DNA from 2 places in the Paenibacillus hamazuiensis genome. Region 1 is predicted to be linked to the other one. Evidence: a T-box and tRNA genes for the amino acid it is inferred to sense, from the RefSeq annotation. Region 1 holds a T-box; the other holds one or more tRNA genes.
What was found. The T-box of region 1 lies ahead of metG (methionine--tRNA ligase). A T-box ahead of a tRNA ligase gene usually reads a tRNA of that ligase, here a tRNA-Met.
Positions count from the first base shown of each region.

Region 2: it has a tRNA-Met gene. The T-box ahead of metG (methionine--tRNA ligase) is inferred to sense a tRNA for this amino acid. The anticodon was not compared.

Region 1 covers NZ_JALRMO010000001.1:1,810,503-1,818,419, forward strand. Annotated here, with positions in the region: gene MYS68_RS07685 (MFS transporter) at 1-202, shown strand, start outside; gene MYS68_RS07690 (bile acid:sodium symporter family protein) at 392-1,402, shown strand; gene MYS68_RS07695 (hypothetical protein) at 1,489-2,337, opposite strand; gene MYS68_RS07700 (hypothetical protein) at 2,501-3,160, shown strand; gene yidD (membrane protein insertion efficiency factor YidD) at 3,398-3,622, shown strand; T-box leader at 3,695-3,959, shown strand; gene metG (methionine--tRNA ligase) at 3,999-6,002, shown strand; gene MYS68_RS07715 (Gfo/Idh/MocA family protein) at 6,057-7,133, shown strand; gene MYS68_RS07720 (Rpn family recombination-promoting nuclease/putative transposase) at 7,271-7,917, shown strand, end outside.
Region 2 covers NZ_JALRMO010000001.1:3,296,572-3,304,488, reverse strand. Annotated here, with positions in the region: gene MYS68_RS14635 (hypothetical protein) at 1-1,251, shown strand, start outside; gene MYS68_RS14630 (2'-5' RNA ligase family protein) at 1,400-1,912, opposite strand; gene MYS68_RS14625 (phosphatidylglycerophosphatase A family protein) at 2,110-2,658, shown strand; gene MYS68_RS14620 (hypothetical protein) at 2,755-2,919, shown strand; tRNA gene MYS68_RS14615 (tRNA-Met) at 3,085-3,161, shown strand; tRNA gene MYS68_RS14610 (tRNA-Ile) at 3,175-3,251, shown strand; tRNA gene MYS68_RS14605 (tRNA-Leu) at 3,281-3,366, shown strand; gene MYS68_RS14600 (plastocyanin/azurin family copper-binding protein) at 3,665-5,275, shown strand; gene MYS68_RS14595 (RNA polymerase sigma factor) at 5,447-6,022, shown strand; gene MYS68_RS14590 (anti-sigma factor) at 6,019-6,771, shown strand; gene MYS68_RS14585 (alpha/beta hydrolase family protein) at 6,802-7,632, shown strand; gene MYS68_RS14580 (DinB family protein) at 7,693-7,917, opposite strand, start outside.

The DNA.
Region 1 (7,917 bases):
GTGGCGCGAATGGTTTTTAAACGTAACCCGGATCCTGCTTCTGGTATCCGCCATGTTCGTTAAAGATTTTCAAGGCGGGTATTTTATTGCGCTTATGATCGCGGCTATGGCATGCGCTTTGCTCGTTCCGCTGTTTTCCGGTAAAAGCGCAGCTTCGGAGGAGAATCGTCAGCAAGGGGTGCAGCTGCCCTCGGGCCATTAGCGATTTTTCGAACGAAACTCAGCAGCCTGATCTTAGCAATCGAAAAATCTCCTATCCGGCGGTGCGAACAATGCTTTTGCGCCCGATCGGAAGCGGAGGTTTTATTTTTTCCCCCAATTGCCGTCAAGTTATGGTACAATAAAAACATCATTGTTCACGTGTTCATAACGACAACAAGGGGACTTCGTCATGTATCCATTCCTGTTTCGCCTCAACAAAAAGCTGGAAAAAATCATGCCGTTGATCACGCCGACCGCAGTCTGTTTGGGCGTGATTTTTTCCGCCACGCTTCAGCCTTATTCGTTTCTTGTGCCCTGGATATTTGCTTTAATCACCTTTTCGGGCAGTCTCGGATCGAATTTTAAAGATTTGACCCGGGTCATCATGCATCCGGTTCCGCTGCTCACCTGTATGGCTTTGCTCCATCTGGTCATGCCGCTGGTCGCGCTTGTTACCGGGCATATCGTGTTTGCCGGGGATTCGCTGACGATCACCGGGCTCCTGCTTGCGTTTGCAATCCCGACAGGAATCATCAGCTTCATGTGGGTGTCTATTTACAAGGGCAACATTGCGTTTACGCTTTCGTTGATTTTGATCGATACGCTGCTGTCCCCCTTCCTTGTTCCATTTACGATGCACCTTCTTGTAGGAGCGGATGTAAAGATCGACACGCTGGGTATGATGAAGGGGCTGCTGTGGATGGTTGTGTTTCCTTCCGTGCTCGGCATGGTGCTGAACGGATGGACGAAGGGGAAAATCAAGGAGAAGCTCGGCGTGCCGCTGTCTCCGGTCTCGAAAATTTCGCTCGGCGTCGTAGTGGCGATCAACAGCTCGCTTGTCGCTCCTTACTTGAAATTGTTTAACGCCAAGCTGTTCGTCATCTTCATCACTGTGCTCCTTATCGCGATATCGTCCTATGCGATCGGTTGGCTTGTGGCGAAGCTGATGGGTTGGGACCGCAGCATTGTCGTCGCAATGACGTTCAACAGCGGGATGCGCAATATTAGCGCTGGAGCCGTGCTGGCGACCACTTATTTCCCGGCGGCGGTGGCGATGCCGGTTATTATTTGCATGCTGTTTCAGCAAATCCTCGCATCGTTTTACGCTTTCCTGCTGCGCTCCCGCTACGGCATGGGCACGGAGCCGCCGTCCTCCACGATTGCCGCTTCTGCGGGAAACGGCGGCAGACTGAGCGGCTGATGCCGCGATTGGATGGCGCAAAACGCACGAACCCCCCGGACCGAGCTTTCGTCTCGATACGGGGGGTTGGTTTATTTTAAAAGGCGTTAGCCTTGAACGCGGTCACTGTAGCCGGACGTTTCCACAGCTTTCCTGATTGCATCCTGTGCTTTCGTAATCAGCTGCGAGGCTTGATCACCGGTGATCAGCTCCTGCGATGCCGCATTTTGAATGTTAAGCTCAGCATATTCCATCAGCTTGTTCAGCAGCCCCTCTTCGCCGAGATCGGTCTTTTTGGCGAGGCTTGCCAGCGAATCTCCGTTATTCAAAGCGTCTCTCACGTCAATCCAGTCCATATCCAAATATTGCGAGGAAAGAGCTACGATTTTATCCAATCCGAGATCGATGTTTTTCGCCGGATCCGCGGCTGCGGAGGACGCATCCGAAGCGGCTGCCGCCGATTTCGGTTCCTGATAGCCTGCGGTGTTTACGATTTCTTTGACTTTGGCGTTTACGGCCGATTTCAGTTGATCGGCTTGTTCGCTGGTCAGCTTTTCGCTCGCCAAAGCGTTATCGATCTCTGTGACGGAGATATTTGTCAGCCGGGCTACGAAATCGTCCGCGTCAAACCCTGCACTTTTGGCGACATCCACCAAGCTGCTTCCCGCTCTCAGCTGCTCGATCAGGTCCCCATAGTCATCGAAATCGAGGAAAACGGCGCTGTTCTGAACGATCTGATCCAAGTGAAGATCAATGCCGGCTTGCTTGGCAATATCGAGTGCGTTGGCGCCGGCAGCGGCAGGTGTTGCAGCAGCTCCAGAAGTTCCAGAAGTTCCGGCGGCTGCGGATGCTTCCTCCGCAAAAGCTTTTGGCGAGAAGGTGCTGCCCAGAGCTCCTCCGAGCAGCAATGCAGCTGTCAATGTAGTAACGATCGCTTTTTTGTTTCTCCGATTCATGGTTCTCTCCACCTTATCCTTTTTATATGTATGGCTCCTTACATTTCCTAATGTAAATCTCAAATATGAAAAGAAGATGACGATAAACTTAATGACGGCTAAAAAATACCTTAATATAAGATTAAACCATTTACGGACAAACCGAGACGAAAGGCGGAGAAGTATGGTCAAAACAATAGGCTGCCTTCATGCACATCATAACAACATTCCGGGCATTGAAAGAACCTTAGGAAGCGATTACCGGCTCGTTCATTATGTAGATCCGGGATTTATTCCTTGGCTGAATGGCAAAGAGCGGCAGCAACATGAGCTGCGCATATATATGGAGCGCCAGCTGGAGTGGATTGGCGGATATCCTGCCGATGCCATTCTGCTCACATGCACAAATTATATCGCCGCGATGGACGAAGTTCGGCCCCGCACGCCGTGCCCTGTTGCTGCCATCGACGAGCCGTTTATGACATCGCTGTTCGAGTCGGAAGGCCCTGTCCGCATCTTGTTTACCAACCCGGCTACGGTGCAAGGAACGATGAGGAGGTTAAGGATGTTCGCGGATCGGCGAGGGGTTCGTCCGGATGTGGAAGCGTCGGTGATCGAACGATCTTTCGAGCTATTTATGGAAGGAAAAGAGGGAGAGTATCTCGAATTGGTCGCCGAGCATATTCGCCGGCAGCCGGCAAGCCGACTTGCCGTAGGCCAGCTGTCGATGACAGCCGCCGCCGAACGAATCGAACGCGAGACGGGAAGACGGATCGAACACCCGCTCAAGGAGCTGAAGAATCATATGGATCGGTTGATGGGCAAAACTGACCCGTCTCCGTGATATTTGCGTAACCATTGTGCATTATCTTTTAAATTGTCCCTCGGCAAACCCATGCGAAGCAAAAGCGGCAGCGTCAAGAACGCAAGAAACAAGAACAGAACGCGACCGTTAGCAGTTGATGTACCCTTTGAGCGGACCTTGCAGGTCCTTTTTTTGTTGTGATATGATGATCTTTAATTGATTGTACTGCGGTTGCTGCAACGATTTAGGGGTGATTACCTCAGGAAGGAACGAACCATGGTAAAGCTGCTGACCGGAGCCGTTCTTTTTTACCGTAAATGCATATCCCCGCTAAAGCCGCCGACGTGCCGGTTTTATCCGACGTGCTCCGAGTATGCGCTTGTCGCTTTGGAGCGTCACGGCGCGCTCAAAGGCTCCTGGCTTGCGGCAAAACGAATTTGCAAATGCCATCCGTTCCATCCGGGGGGCATCGACCACGTCCCTCCGCCGGATCCCGAATAGATGAGCGTTGGATGTACACCAGCAGACTTGACAAGAGAGGGTTGTCTTCGATATATTTGGCTAATAATATCCATATTTCCCATGAACGGATGAGTACTTTGCTTAAGCCTATGACAGAGAGCCGGGGAAGCTGAAAACCGGCATAGCGCGAAGCAGAGGAATATGGTCCCGGAGGAAGCGGTTGTGAGCTGGTTTGCCGCCTGCAGGCGTACCCGTGAGCTGCCGCCGTGATCCAGCGTTAATGGAGGTCGCAGAGACTTGAACAAGAGCCTCGGCAGGCATTTGCCGCTGAGGAAATTGGGTGGTACCGCGTGAGCTCGAAGCTCTCGTCCCAAAGGGGATGAGGGCTTTTTTAATTAAAAAAGGAGGAGCATTTATGTCCAAAGAGCAAAAAACGTTTTACATCACGACGCCGATTTATTATCCGAGCGACAAGCTGCATATCGGGCATGCCTATTCGACGGTAGCGGGGGATGTGACGGCCCGTTACAAGCGGCTGCGCGGATACGACGTCATGTATTTGACCGGAACCGACGAGCATGGGCAAAAAATCGAACGCAAGGCACAGGAGAAAGGCCAAACGCCGCAGCAGTTCGTTGACGGCATCGTATCCGGCATCAAGGATTTATGGAAAAAACTCGACATCTCATATGACGACTTCATCCGCACGACGGACGAGCGGCACAAACGCGCCGTTGAAAAGATTTTCAAGCAGCTGATGGATCAGGGCGATATTTATCTCGGTAAATACGAGGGCTGGTATTGTACGCCTTGCGAGTCTTTTTACTTGGAAAATAAACTCGTGGAAGGCAAATGTCCGGACTGCGGGCGGCCGGTGGAATGGCTGACGGAGGAAATCTATTTCTTCCGAATGAGCAAATATGCGGATCGTCTGGTGCAGTATTACGAGGAAAACCCCGGCTTTATCCAGCCGGAATCGCGCAAAAACGAGATGATCAACAACTTCATCAAACCCGGGCTGGAAGACCTCGCCGTATCGCGTACGACGTTCGACTGGGGCATCAAGGTGCCGGGTAACCCGAAGCATGTCATCTACGTGTGGATCGATGCGCTTTCCAACTATATTACGGCGCTCGGCTACGGCAGCGAGGACGACAGCAAATACCGGAAATACTGGCCGGCCGACGTTCACCTTATGTCCAAGGAAATCGTCCGCTTCCACACGATCTACTGGCCGATCATGCTGATGGCGCTCGGCCTGCCACTGCCGAAAAAGGTGTTTGCGCACGGCTGGCTGCTAATGAAAGACGGCAAAATGTCGAAGTCCAAGGGCAATGTCGTAGACCCTGTAACGCTGATCGACCGCTACGGCCTAGATGCGCTGAGATATTATCTCATGCGCGAAGTGCCGTTCGGCTCGGACGGCACGTTTACGCCGGAAAGCTTTGTCGAACGGATCAATTTCGATCTCGCCAACGATCTCGGCAACCTGCTTAGCCGCACGGTCGTAATGATCGACAAATATTTTAACGGCGTTTTGCCGGGTTACATTCCGGGTGCAACTGAATTTGATTCGTCGCTGCTGGGTACGATCGAAACTTCGGTCAAGCAGGCGGAGGAAGCGATGGAAAACATGGAGTTTTCCGTGGCGCTGTCGGCTATTTGGCAGGCGATCAGCCGCACGAACAAATACATCGACGAAACGCAGCCGTGGACGATGGTGAAAGACGAGACGAAGCGGGAGGCGCTCGGATCCGTGATGTACTGCCTCGCCGAGAGCTTGCGCATCGCGGCTGTGCTGTTGCAGCCGTTCACGACCGGCACGCCGGCGAAAATTTGGCAGCAGATCGGCATTCCGGCAGAACGGCTGTCTGAGCTTACAGCGTGGGATACGGTGCGCGAATTCGGCAAGCTGCCGGCAGGCCTGCGCGTGCAGAAGGGCGAGAACCTTTTCCCTCGTCTCGACGTGGAAAAGGAGGTTGCCTACATCGCGGGCACGATGGGCGGCGGCGCGGCGGCTGCACCGGAGCAGCCCCAGCCTGCGCCGGGTGAAACCGTCGCAAAAGCGGCCCCGGCGCCTGCTGCGGAAGCGAAGGAAGAAATCGGCATCGACGATTTCTTCAAGGTGGAGCTGCGCGTCGCGCAGGTAATCGCCGCCGAGCGCGTCGAGAAGGCCGACAAGCTGCTGAAGCTGCAGCTCGATCTCGGCTATGAGCAGCGGCAGGTTGTCTCCGGCATCGCCAAATATTACACGCCGGAGCAGATGGTCGGCCGCAAGGTGATTCTTGTCGCCAACCTGAAGCCGGTAAAGCTGCGCGGCGAGCTGTCGCAGGGCATGATCTTGGCCGCATCGCAGGGGGATGAGTTAACTTTGGCCACAGTTGCTGATGACATACCGGTAGGATCAGTGGTAAAATAATATATGTTAACGTGAACAATGTTATTTACCATTATCCATTCATGGGAGGCAGTTATGGTACAAAAAAGCGACGGTATGAACTACGCTCCGCAGGGCAAGCCCAATCCGGTCGTATCCAAAGGCGAGTTCGCTTTTGCCGCGGTCGCGCTCGATCACGGGCACATTTACGGCATGTGCAACGGTTTGGTCGAAGCCGGAGCCGATCTGGTAAAGGTGTACGACCCGGACCCGGCCAAAGTGGACGCATTCGTCCAGAAATTCCCTCAAGCGCAAGCTGCAGCATCGCTCGATGAAATTTTGCAGGATCCGAACATCAAGCTGGTTGCCGCTGCCGCCGTTCCAAGCGAAAGAGGTCCGCTCGGCGTCCGCGTCATGAAACACGGCAAAGACTATTTCACGGACAAGACGCCGTTCACCAAGCTGGAACAGCTGGAGGAAGCGCGTGCGACGGTTAAGGAGACGGGCCGCAAGTACATGGTTTACTACAGCGAACGGCTTCACGTGGAAAGTGCGGTGTTCGCCGGACAGCTGATCCAGCAAGGAGCGATCGGCCGCGTCGTACAGACGCTGGGCACCGGCCCGCACCGATTAAATGCGCCGAGCCGTCCGGAATGGTTTTTCAAGCATGAGAAGTACGGAGGCATTCTTTGCGATATCGGAAGCCACCAGATCGAACAGTTTTTGTTTTATACCGGCGCGAAGGACGCGAAGGTTATTTCGAGCCGCGTAGCGAACTACAACAACAAGCAGTATCCGGAGCTCGAGGACTTCGGCGATGCGACACTCGTGGCCGACAACGGTGCAACCAGCTATTTCCGCGTCGACTGGCTGACTCCGAACGGTCTCGGCACCTGGGGAGACGGCCGGATGATCATTCTCGGTACGGACGGATATATCGAGCTGCGCAAATACATCGATATCGCGCGCGAATCGAGCGGCAACCATCTCTACCTGGTCAACCATGAAGGAGAAAAGCACTATTCGCTTAGCGGTCAGGTCGGGTATCCGTTTTTCGGCCAGCTCATTCTCGACTGCATCAACCGTACGGAAAACGCGATGACGCAGGAGCATGCCTTTAAGGCGGCCGAGCTTTGCCTGCTCGCTCAAAAGCAAGCGATTCGCGTCGAATAAAACTTTATATTTATGCACAAGGAAGCACCTTGACCGCCGATCGATCGGCTGGCCGGGTGCTTTTTTGCGTGTGACGGATTCTTTTCACGTCATGAGGATTGATTTATAATAAAAATAACAGCCCGAGGAGAATGGGAATGCCTCAAGATCAGGAACATGCGGCCGGGTTCCATCGACACGATCGCGGCTACAAATATTTGCTGTCCAGCAAGCAGATCTTTTTGCAGTTGCTGAAAAGCTTCGTACACCGGGACTGGGTGCAGCAAGTCGATGAATCCCGGCTGGTCGGCGTCGATAAATCTTACATTTTACCTGATTTCAGCAAAAAGGAAGCCGATATCGTTTACCGCCTGCAGCTCGAAGATCAGGACATCATCTTCTACGTATTGCTGGAGATGCAATCTACCGTCGATTATCAGATGCCTTATCGGCTGCTTATGTATCAAACGGAAATTTGGCGGGATGTATTGAAAAATACGCCCAAACCAATCCCCGCAAGAAAAGACTTCCGGTTGCCCGCCATTGTGCCTTTGGTCGTATACAGCGGGAAACGGAGATGGACGGCAAGCCGCAGCTTTCGGGAAGTTATCGGCGGCGAAAAACTGTTCGGCACGGAACTGATGAATTTTCAGTATATTTTAATTGATGTGCAGAGATATAAAGAAGAGGATTTACTGAGTTTATCCAACACGATCGGAGCTGTTTTTTTGCTGCAGCAGCAAGATGGTCTGGACGATTTAAGACGCCAGCTCAGCAACTTGATGGGGACGGTGGAACGAATGCC
Region 2 (7,917 bases), 1.5 Mb from region 1:
GACCAAACCTGGAAAGGCAGCGATACGGAGATTACCGATAAATCGATGGTGAAAAAATGGGGAGAAACGTTTAAGGTGCTGCCTTTCATTTCTCCGCTTGAATATACGCCGGTCAATATCAACAAAGAGATTACGGATAAAGGAGCCAATTATACGGTTCAGCTTTTGGTCAAAAACCCTGGCAGCCAACGCGAAACGGTGCCGGATTTCAATATCGACGGAAAAACGGAGGTCAAGGTGTTCAGCGGCAAGCGTGCTGAACAGGAATCGATCGTGCTCGAGGCTCAGGAAGAGAAATACATTCATTACGTCATCAGCACAGAGCTGGATTCCGAGCTCACCAGCTTGAACGTACTCACTCCGGAGAAGTTCGCGCAATCCGGATCGAACTCGGTCGTCAGCTATAACGTTGGCCGCGTTAACATTATACTTCCATCCGATAAGTCCGCTGCCGCTTCTTCCTTCGAACCGTATGTTATGGGCAAGCCGATGCAGTTCGACCGGGTCAGCGATGTCATTCACCCGGATATGGAAGTGTCGATGGTCGAATTCCGGATGAGCGACAACGAAGACGAAGGCTCCAAAAACATGACCGCGAAGTTCAAGCTGACGAACAAAAGCGATCGGCCGATGGCAGTACCGGTATTCCAGGCCGACCTGCAAAGCGCGGACGGCTATTTGTACTCGGGCAACCGGCAAAACGTAACGACGACGCAAGTGCTGCCGAACTCCAGCCTCGTGATAGGATATTCGTTCACGCTGCCAGTTTCCGAGACCGGTCAAGGGCTCGCCATCAAGATTCAGGATGTGACAACCGCGGCACCTTACAAGTCCACGATTGCGGCTTATGGAGTTACGCTGCAGGAAGGGATGGACGACAAGCAGTTCACGCTTTATCCGTTTGACGTCAAGGTGGATTATTACACGGTACAGCCGCTGTTTAACCGTTTGGGCAATATGACATATTCGTACAAGCTGAGATTCGATTTGACGATCAATCGCGATCCTCAAGTGCAGGTGGATGCCGGATTCTCCAAGCTGCAGTTCGAAGCTTACGACACGCTTAACCGGCTCGTTGCCACGAAGCAGGCGAGCCTGATCGGAACCGGCAAGCTGGTTACCGGAGAAAACAACATTATGCTGGAAGGAACGACCGAGCAAATGGAACGCCCGATCACGGTGAAGCTGTACGAGGTGTTCACCACCCCGGCGGGAGAATCGAAGCGTCTGCTGGGCGTATACAAAAGCTAGGCGGTGTATCCGCGACAAAAAAGCCGTCCGACATTGTCGGACGGCTTTTTAATAGAGAAAGAAGGCTTTGTTGGAGTTTTGTTGCATGGATTGAGGAACGCACGTTTCCATAGACACGCGCTTTGGCGAGTTATCCGGGATGATCGATTTAGCCTTTAAGCTGAAATGTTTGATGAACCGTCCAGGCTTCGTTCTCCGTTTGGTATAACAAATGAAACCGGTCGATGTTCGCGGTGAGATCGAGCGGCGTTTTGCGCAGGCTGGCCAGCACGTCGTGCAGTTCGTCGCTTGACAGTTGTTGACCAATCGTAAGATGAGGGGTATAGCCGTAAGGCTTGCCCGGTTCCTTCCATAACCCGCTGCATATGTTATGATACAGCTTCACCAGCGGTTCCGGTTGCGATAAAGCCATATAAATCACGTTACCCACCGGATAAAAGGTGGAAAACCGGTTGAAATGAACGGTGAACGGAGCCGTTTGATCGGCGACCGACTGCAAGTGGGTAATTGCCTTGGCGAGCTGCTCGTCGTTCCATTCCTCTTTTTCCCTGACCGTTAAATGGGGCTGAATAAGATTGTAATGAGGGTCGAACCGTTTTCGATAGCTGTTGGCAACGTCCTGCACTTCTTTTGACGGAAAAATCGCTACTCCGTATAACATGAAGCATCCCCTCCCATACGAGTTTTCGCTTCCTCATATATATTATAAATCTACGTTCCCCCGATCACCACCTTTTCAAACATTTTTCGGCAGACGAAGTATGAACATGCTATAATGAAGCTGTTCCACAAACGTTCACAAAACATTCATGTGTGGGCATGGCCTGAGTATACTTGCATAGAGAAAGGACGATCCATATGAAGCGTCAAGTCCACAGTAACGAAGTGAAAGAAGCCGTCTTTCGTAAACTTGCCGAACGCGGAGTGGAGCTCGTCGATATTGCGCATATTGTCAGGGAGATGCAGCTCCCTTATAACCCGAACCTGACGTTGGAGGAATGCGTCGAATCGGTTAAAGCCGTCCTGCAAAAACGCGAGCTGCAGCACGCGATTTTGGTCGGAATCGAACTTGACGTGCTTGCGGAAAAAGGAATGCTGTCCGAACCGATCCAATCGATCATCGAATCCGACGAAGGGCTGTTCGGCTGCGACGAAACGCTGGCGCTCGGCTCGGTATTCGGTTACGGCAGCATAGCCGTAACGACGTTTGGGCATTTAGATAAACAGAAGACGGGCATTATTAAAAAGCTGGATACGAAAATCGGCAGCCGCGTGCATACGTTTTTGGACGATTTGGTCGCCAGCATAGCGGCTTCGGCCTCGAGCCGGATCGCGCACCATCAGAGAGATGTCGAAGAAAAAACGGCCGCCCAAAAAGATGGGCTCCTGGGGGAAAATGCCAGCTGATGCCGAATAGGCAAGAGAAGCTTCCTTAGAAATAAGGGAGCTTTTTTTGGGTTATGCTATAGCTGCACACTATAATCTCTTTCAGGAGTGATCAAGGTGAAATGGGTTTATTGGGTGAAGCTGTACGAAAGCAAATTCCAGGCCGGATGCCTTGCCAAACGGATGGAAGAAGACTGGTGGATTTACGGCTACGAATGCCCTCAGGAAGTGGAAGTGTTTCGTTCGAAAAAAGGACGCTTCGGCGTACGTTATATGATATAAGACCAAGATAACAGGCCCCGCATTTAGGCGGAGTTTTCATTGTGATAAGATGTTTTACGCCTTCGGCTTATAAATTCCGATTCTTCAAAGAAAAAAAGTATTGACTTCCACGTACGGATTGGTGTATAGTTATTTTTGTCGCTGTGAAAAGACGGTGAAAATTAACGCGGGGTGGAGCAGCCCGGTAGCTCGTCGGGCTCATAACCCGAAGGCCGCAGGTTCAAATCCTGCCCCCGCAACCAACCCTTTTGTTAGGGGCCCTTAGCTCAGTTGGTTAGAGCGGTCGGCTCATAACCGATTGGTCGGGGGTTCGAGTCCCTCAGGGCCCACCATGCAAAGGCAGCGTCGATGTCCGAAGCATGCCGGAGTGGCGGAATAGGCAGACGCACAGGACTTAAAATCCTGCGGTAGGTGACTACCGTACCGGTTCGAGTCCGGTCTTCGGCACTTTCCGAAATTTCAAGCTTAACAATCTATATTGGATTGCATTGTCTCGTGTAGTACATACATAATGTAACGGTTTGAAAATCCTCCTTTGCTTATCAGGATAAGGCAGAGGAGGATTTTTTTGCGTGATACTACTATTTATTTATGGAACATGTTTTACGTCGATCGATCTAGAGGGTGACCCGCCGGGCATCCTCTTCTTTATTTATCAAACATCAAACCGTTTCGTTAAAGGTTCCGTTACTTTCAATGTAAGCCGTTTCAGAAATAATTCATCAATCAAGGAGGAATTTTCGAAATGACAAAACGACATTCGTTTGCTGCGGCGCTGCTTTCAGGTGCGATGGTGCTTTCGGCTGCCGCGCCGTCACTTGCCGCCGATGCGCAGGCATCGCCCGGTGTTAAAACCGATGCGGAGGTTGCCGCAGATCTCGGCATTTTGCAGGGAGACGGAAACGGAGTAACAGCCGCCTACCTGGCGAAAACGACGACGCGCCTGCAAGCCGCCATTTTATTTTTGCGTTTGAAAGGACTGGAGCAAACCGCGCTCTCTTTTACCGGTACGGACAACTTCTCCGACGCATCGTCCGTCAGCGACAGCAACAAGGCGATTCTCGCCTATTTGAAAGCGAATCCGAGCCTTGGTTGGGCCGGAACGGGCAGCGGCAAGTTCGATCCGTCCGCGAGCATTACCGACCAGCAATATTACAAAGTGCTGCTTGAAGCGCTCGGATACAAGCAGGACAGCGATTTTACATACGACAACGTAATAGCCTTCGCCAAAGATCATGGGTTGTCGCAAATCGCGGGTACCGGAGGATTGCGCAACAGCCATATCGCCACAGCGACGGTAGAGGCTCTCGGCCTCAAAGTCAAGGGGGGCGGGAAAACGCTGGCCGACATGCTGGCCGATCAAAAGGTGGTCGACAAAGCGAAGGCGGTTCTTGTCCAAGCGGCCCGGATTAACGTGGCACAGACGCCGGAGCTTGGCAGCTTCCTGGTCGACGCTGCAGGAAAAACGCTGTATTACTACGCCAAAGATATGCCGGATATGAGCATGTGCAAAGATCAATGTGCGGTGAACTGGCCGATTTATTACGCGGAGAATATCCAGGTTTCGTCCGAGCTGAACGCTGCCGACTTCAAAACGATCGTGCGCGAAGACGGCAAAAAGCAGACGACGTACAAAGGGATGCCGCTTTATTATTTTGCCAAAGATGAAAAGGCGGGCGATGTAAAAGGGCAAGGCGTCAATAACGTGTGGTATGTTGTTCCTCATTCCGCCGTCATCGTCGCCAAGGACGACAAACTCGGTCCTTATTTGGCCGATTCCCGCGGCATGGCACTGTACTTGTACACCAAGGATACAACCAACAAAAGCGTCTGCTACGGCAACTGCGAAGTCGCATGGCCGGTCTTCTACTCGGAGCACATCACCTCCGGCGGAGATTTGAAGGCGGAGGATTTCGGTGTCATCGTTCGCGATGACGGCACAAAACAATCAACCTACAAGGGCTGGCCGCTTTATTATTACGTCAAAGACGAAAAGCCGGGAGACGTGAAAGGGCAGGATGTCGGCAAAGTATGGTACGTGATCGATCCGACTCCTTCCAAGCAGACGGAAGCGGCGAAGCCTGCTGCCAAAGCTTACGCAATGGACATCAAGAGCTTTAAGTTTGCGCAGCCGGAGATTACGATCGAAGCCGGATCGAGCATCACCTTCACAAATCGGGATCAGTTCAAACATAACGTCGTCTCCGATGAAATGAACGGGGATAAACCTTTGTTCGAGACGCCGCTGCTGGGCGAGGGCGAATCCGCAACGCTTACCTTTGACAAGCCGGGCGTATATACGTATTACTGCGCTCCGCATAAGGCATCGATGAAGGGCACCATCATCGTTAAATAAAACGCGCTTCGCAGCCCAATCAGGCCGATTTTCCGGGAATGGCTTCGTTCCTTTGGAAAATCGGTCTTTTTTTGTCAAACCGGTTGATGTTACAATAACATGGAGAAACCGAACGCCGTTGAACGCCGTTACCTATATTGAAGGTCGCAGCGACCTTGGGGAGAGCCCGGTATGCAACAATTTTCCGACGAACAATTGATGCAAAGGATTATGAACAAAGAAGGCGAAGCGCTGGAGATCTTGTATGATCGTTATTCCCGCTTGGTTTATTCCTTTGCGATGAAAACAAACAAGGACCCCCAATTTGCCAAAGAGATCGTTCAGCTTGTCTTTACCCGACTTTGGACGACGGAAAAGGGCTATGATCCGGCTAAAGGTCTATTCGTCAATTGGCTGATTACGATTACGCGGAATATTACGATCGATCAGCTGCGCAAATCCCGAAAGCAGGCGGCCCTCGTGCCGTACGAGCCCGGGGTTTGGGAACAGGCGCCGGAACTGGCGCTGCTTCGCCCGGAGGATATCGTATCGCGAAGATGGCTTAAGGAGCATATCGAGAAAGCGTATAAGCATTTGTCGGAAGCGCAAATAAGCCTGATCCGCTCGTTTTATTGGGAAGGTTATACGCTCAGCGAAATTGCCGAAAATAACCGCGAGCCGCTCGGTACGGTGAAAAGCAGGCTTCATCAGACGCTTAAAATACTTCGCAAACATCTGGCATCGCTTCGGGAGGAGGTTACAGAATGAAAAGCGAGATCCGTCCTTGCGATCAGCTCGTTTTATATATGGCAGGAGAGATGACGGAGGAAGAAAGAACCGATTTTGCCGATCATTTGTCCTCCTGCGCGGATTGCCGGGAAGAATACGAGGAGCTGCAGCAGGTTTGGCAGGTACTCCCTTACGAAATGGAAGAGATGGAGCCGCCTGCGGAATGGAAAGAGGAGCTGCTTGGCGGCATTATCGGCGCTGAATCGCAGGAAAACATCCGGACTGCAGGGTTTACGGTAACTAAAGAACCGGCTTGGAGAAGGTTCAGCCGTTATGCCGCGGCTACAGCCGCCGGATTGCTTGTGCTCGGAGCGGCAAGCTGGTGGGGGCTGACGCAAATGCAGAAGCAGGGAGATCCCCCAACCGCCCTTAAGCAGCAGGAAAAGGCGCCGTCGCAAATGCTTAAGCAGTATACGCTCAAATCGTTCGACAATTCGGCACCTGCCGCCAAAGGCCAGGCTTGGCTTACCAAGAAAGGCTCCAGCATGGAACTCGTACTGCAGACGAGCGGGCTGCCTGTTTTGGAAGGAGAGCAGGCGTACCAAGTTTGGGGCGTCAAGGACGGCAAACGTCAAAATTGCGGGACGTTTAAGGTTGATCCCGGAGGCAACGGCGTCCATACGTATATGATCACGGAGACCGAGCACGATTTCGATACGATCGGCATCACGCTGGAGCCGGATTCGAACGGCAACCAGCCGAGAGGCAAAAAGATGCTCGGGTCGTAACACATTAATTTGTATGGAAGGAGCAGCGTTATGCCATCATCCGTAAAGCTTGATTTAGGGGAGAACCGCGTCATTCGCGCCAGCGTGTTTCACGTGAATACGGAAGCACGTGGTACCTTGATTATAAGCCACGGCTTCAAGGGCTTTAAGGACTGGGGATTTTTCCCGTATGCCGCGGAACAACTTTCCGAATTTCTTGATGTGATCAGCTTCAATTTCTCACATAACGGTGTAGGCGATGATTTGCAGCAGTTTACCGAACTCGAAAAATTCGCGCAAAATACGTATTCCCTGGAGGTAGAGGATTTGGCTGCGGTAGTCCGCGCCGTCAAGTCCAAAGCGATAGGGGACGTTTCGGTGCACGGAAATCCGATTTTCCTGCTCGGACACAGCAAGGGAGCGGGAACGAGCCTGATATACGCGCTCGACCATCCCGGCGAAACCGCAGGTGTCATCAGTTGGAACGGTATCGCCGACGTCAATATTTTTTCGGCGGAAAATGTGGAGGAAATGCGGTCGCGCGGCCGCTCCTACACGCTCAATGGACGCACGAAGCAGCAAATGCCGCTGGATCGGGTCATTTTGGACGATATTGCGCAAAACCGCGAACGATTCGACCTATTGCGGCGCATCGGCACGATCGATGTTCCGGTCGCCCTGATCCAGGGTACAGAAGATCACGATCGGCTGCGCAAAGGTTCCGCCAAGCTGCTTGCGGCGAATCCGTCGATCCGGTATGTCGCCGTAGAAGGCGGGAATCATACGTTTAATGCGGTGCATCCTTTCGCCGGAACGACGGAATCGCTGGATCAAGCGATTGCCGAGACGAAGCGGTTTATTTTAACGGTACTGGACAAATAAGACCCCAAAAACCCGCTGAGTCTTTCGCAGCGGGTTTTGTCCATTCGAAAGAGTCGAAGCCTACGCCTTCAGCGAAACCGCAGCTTTGCTCAACGCATTAATCATCCCCATGTGAACGCCCTCGTGATATAAGCTGTAATTCAGCAGCTCGCCGATCGTTTCCATTTTGTAGCCAAGTCTTGAAAACGGCTTGACCGCCCGTTCATTGAGGCGCGGTCCGAGCTGCCGTATGATATGCCCGGTCTGCTCTTCAAGCTCGGCGAGCAGACGCTCCGTACCGGGAGG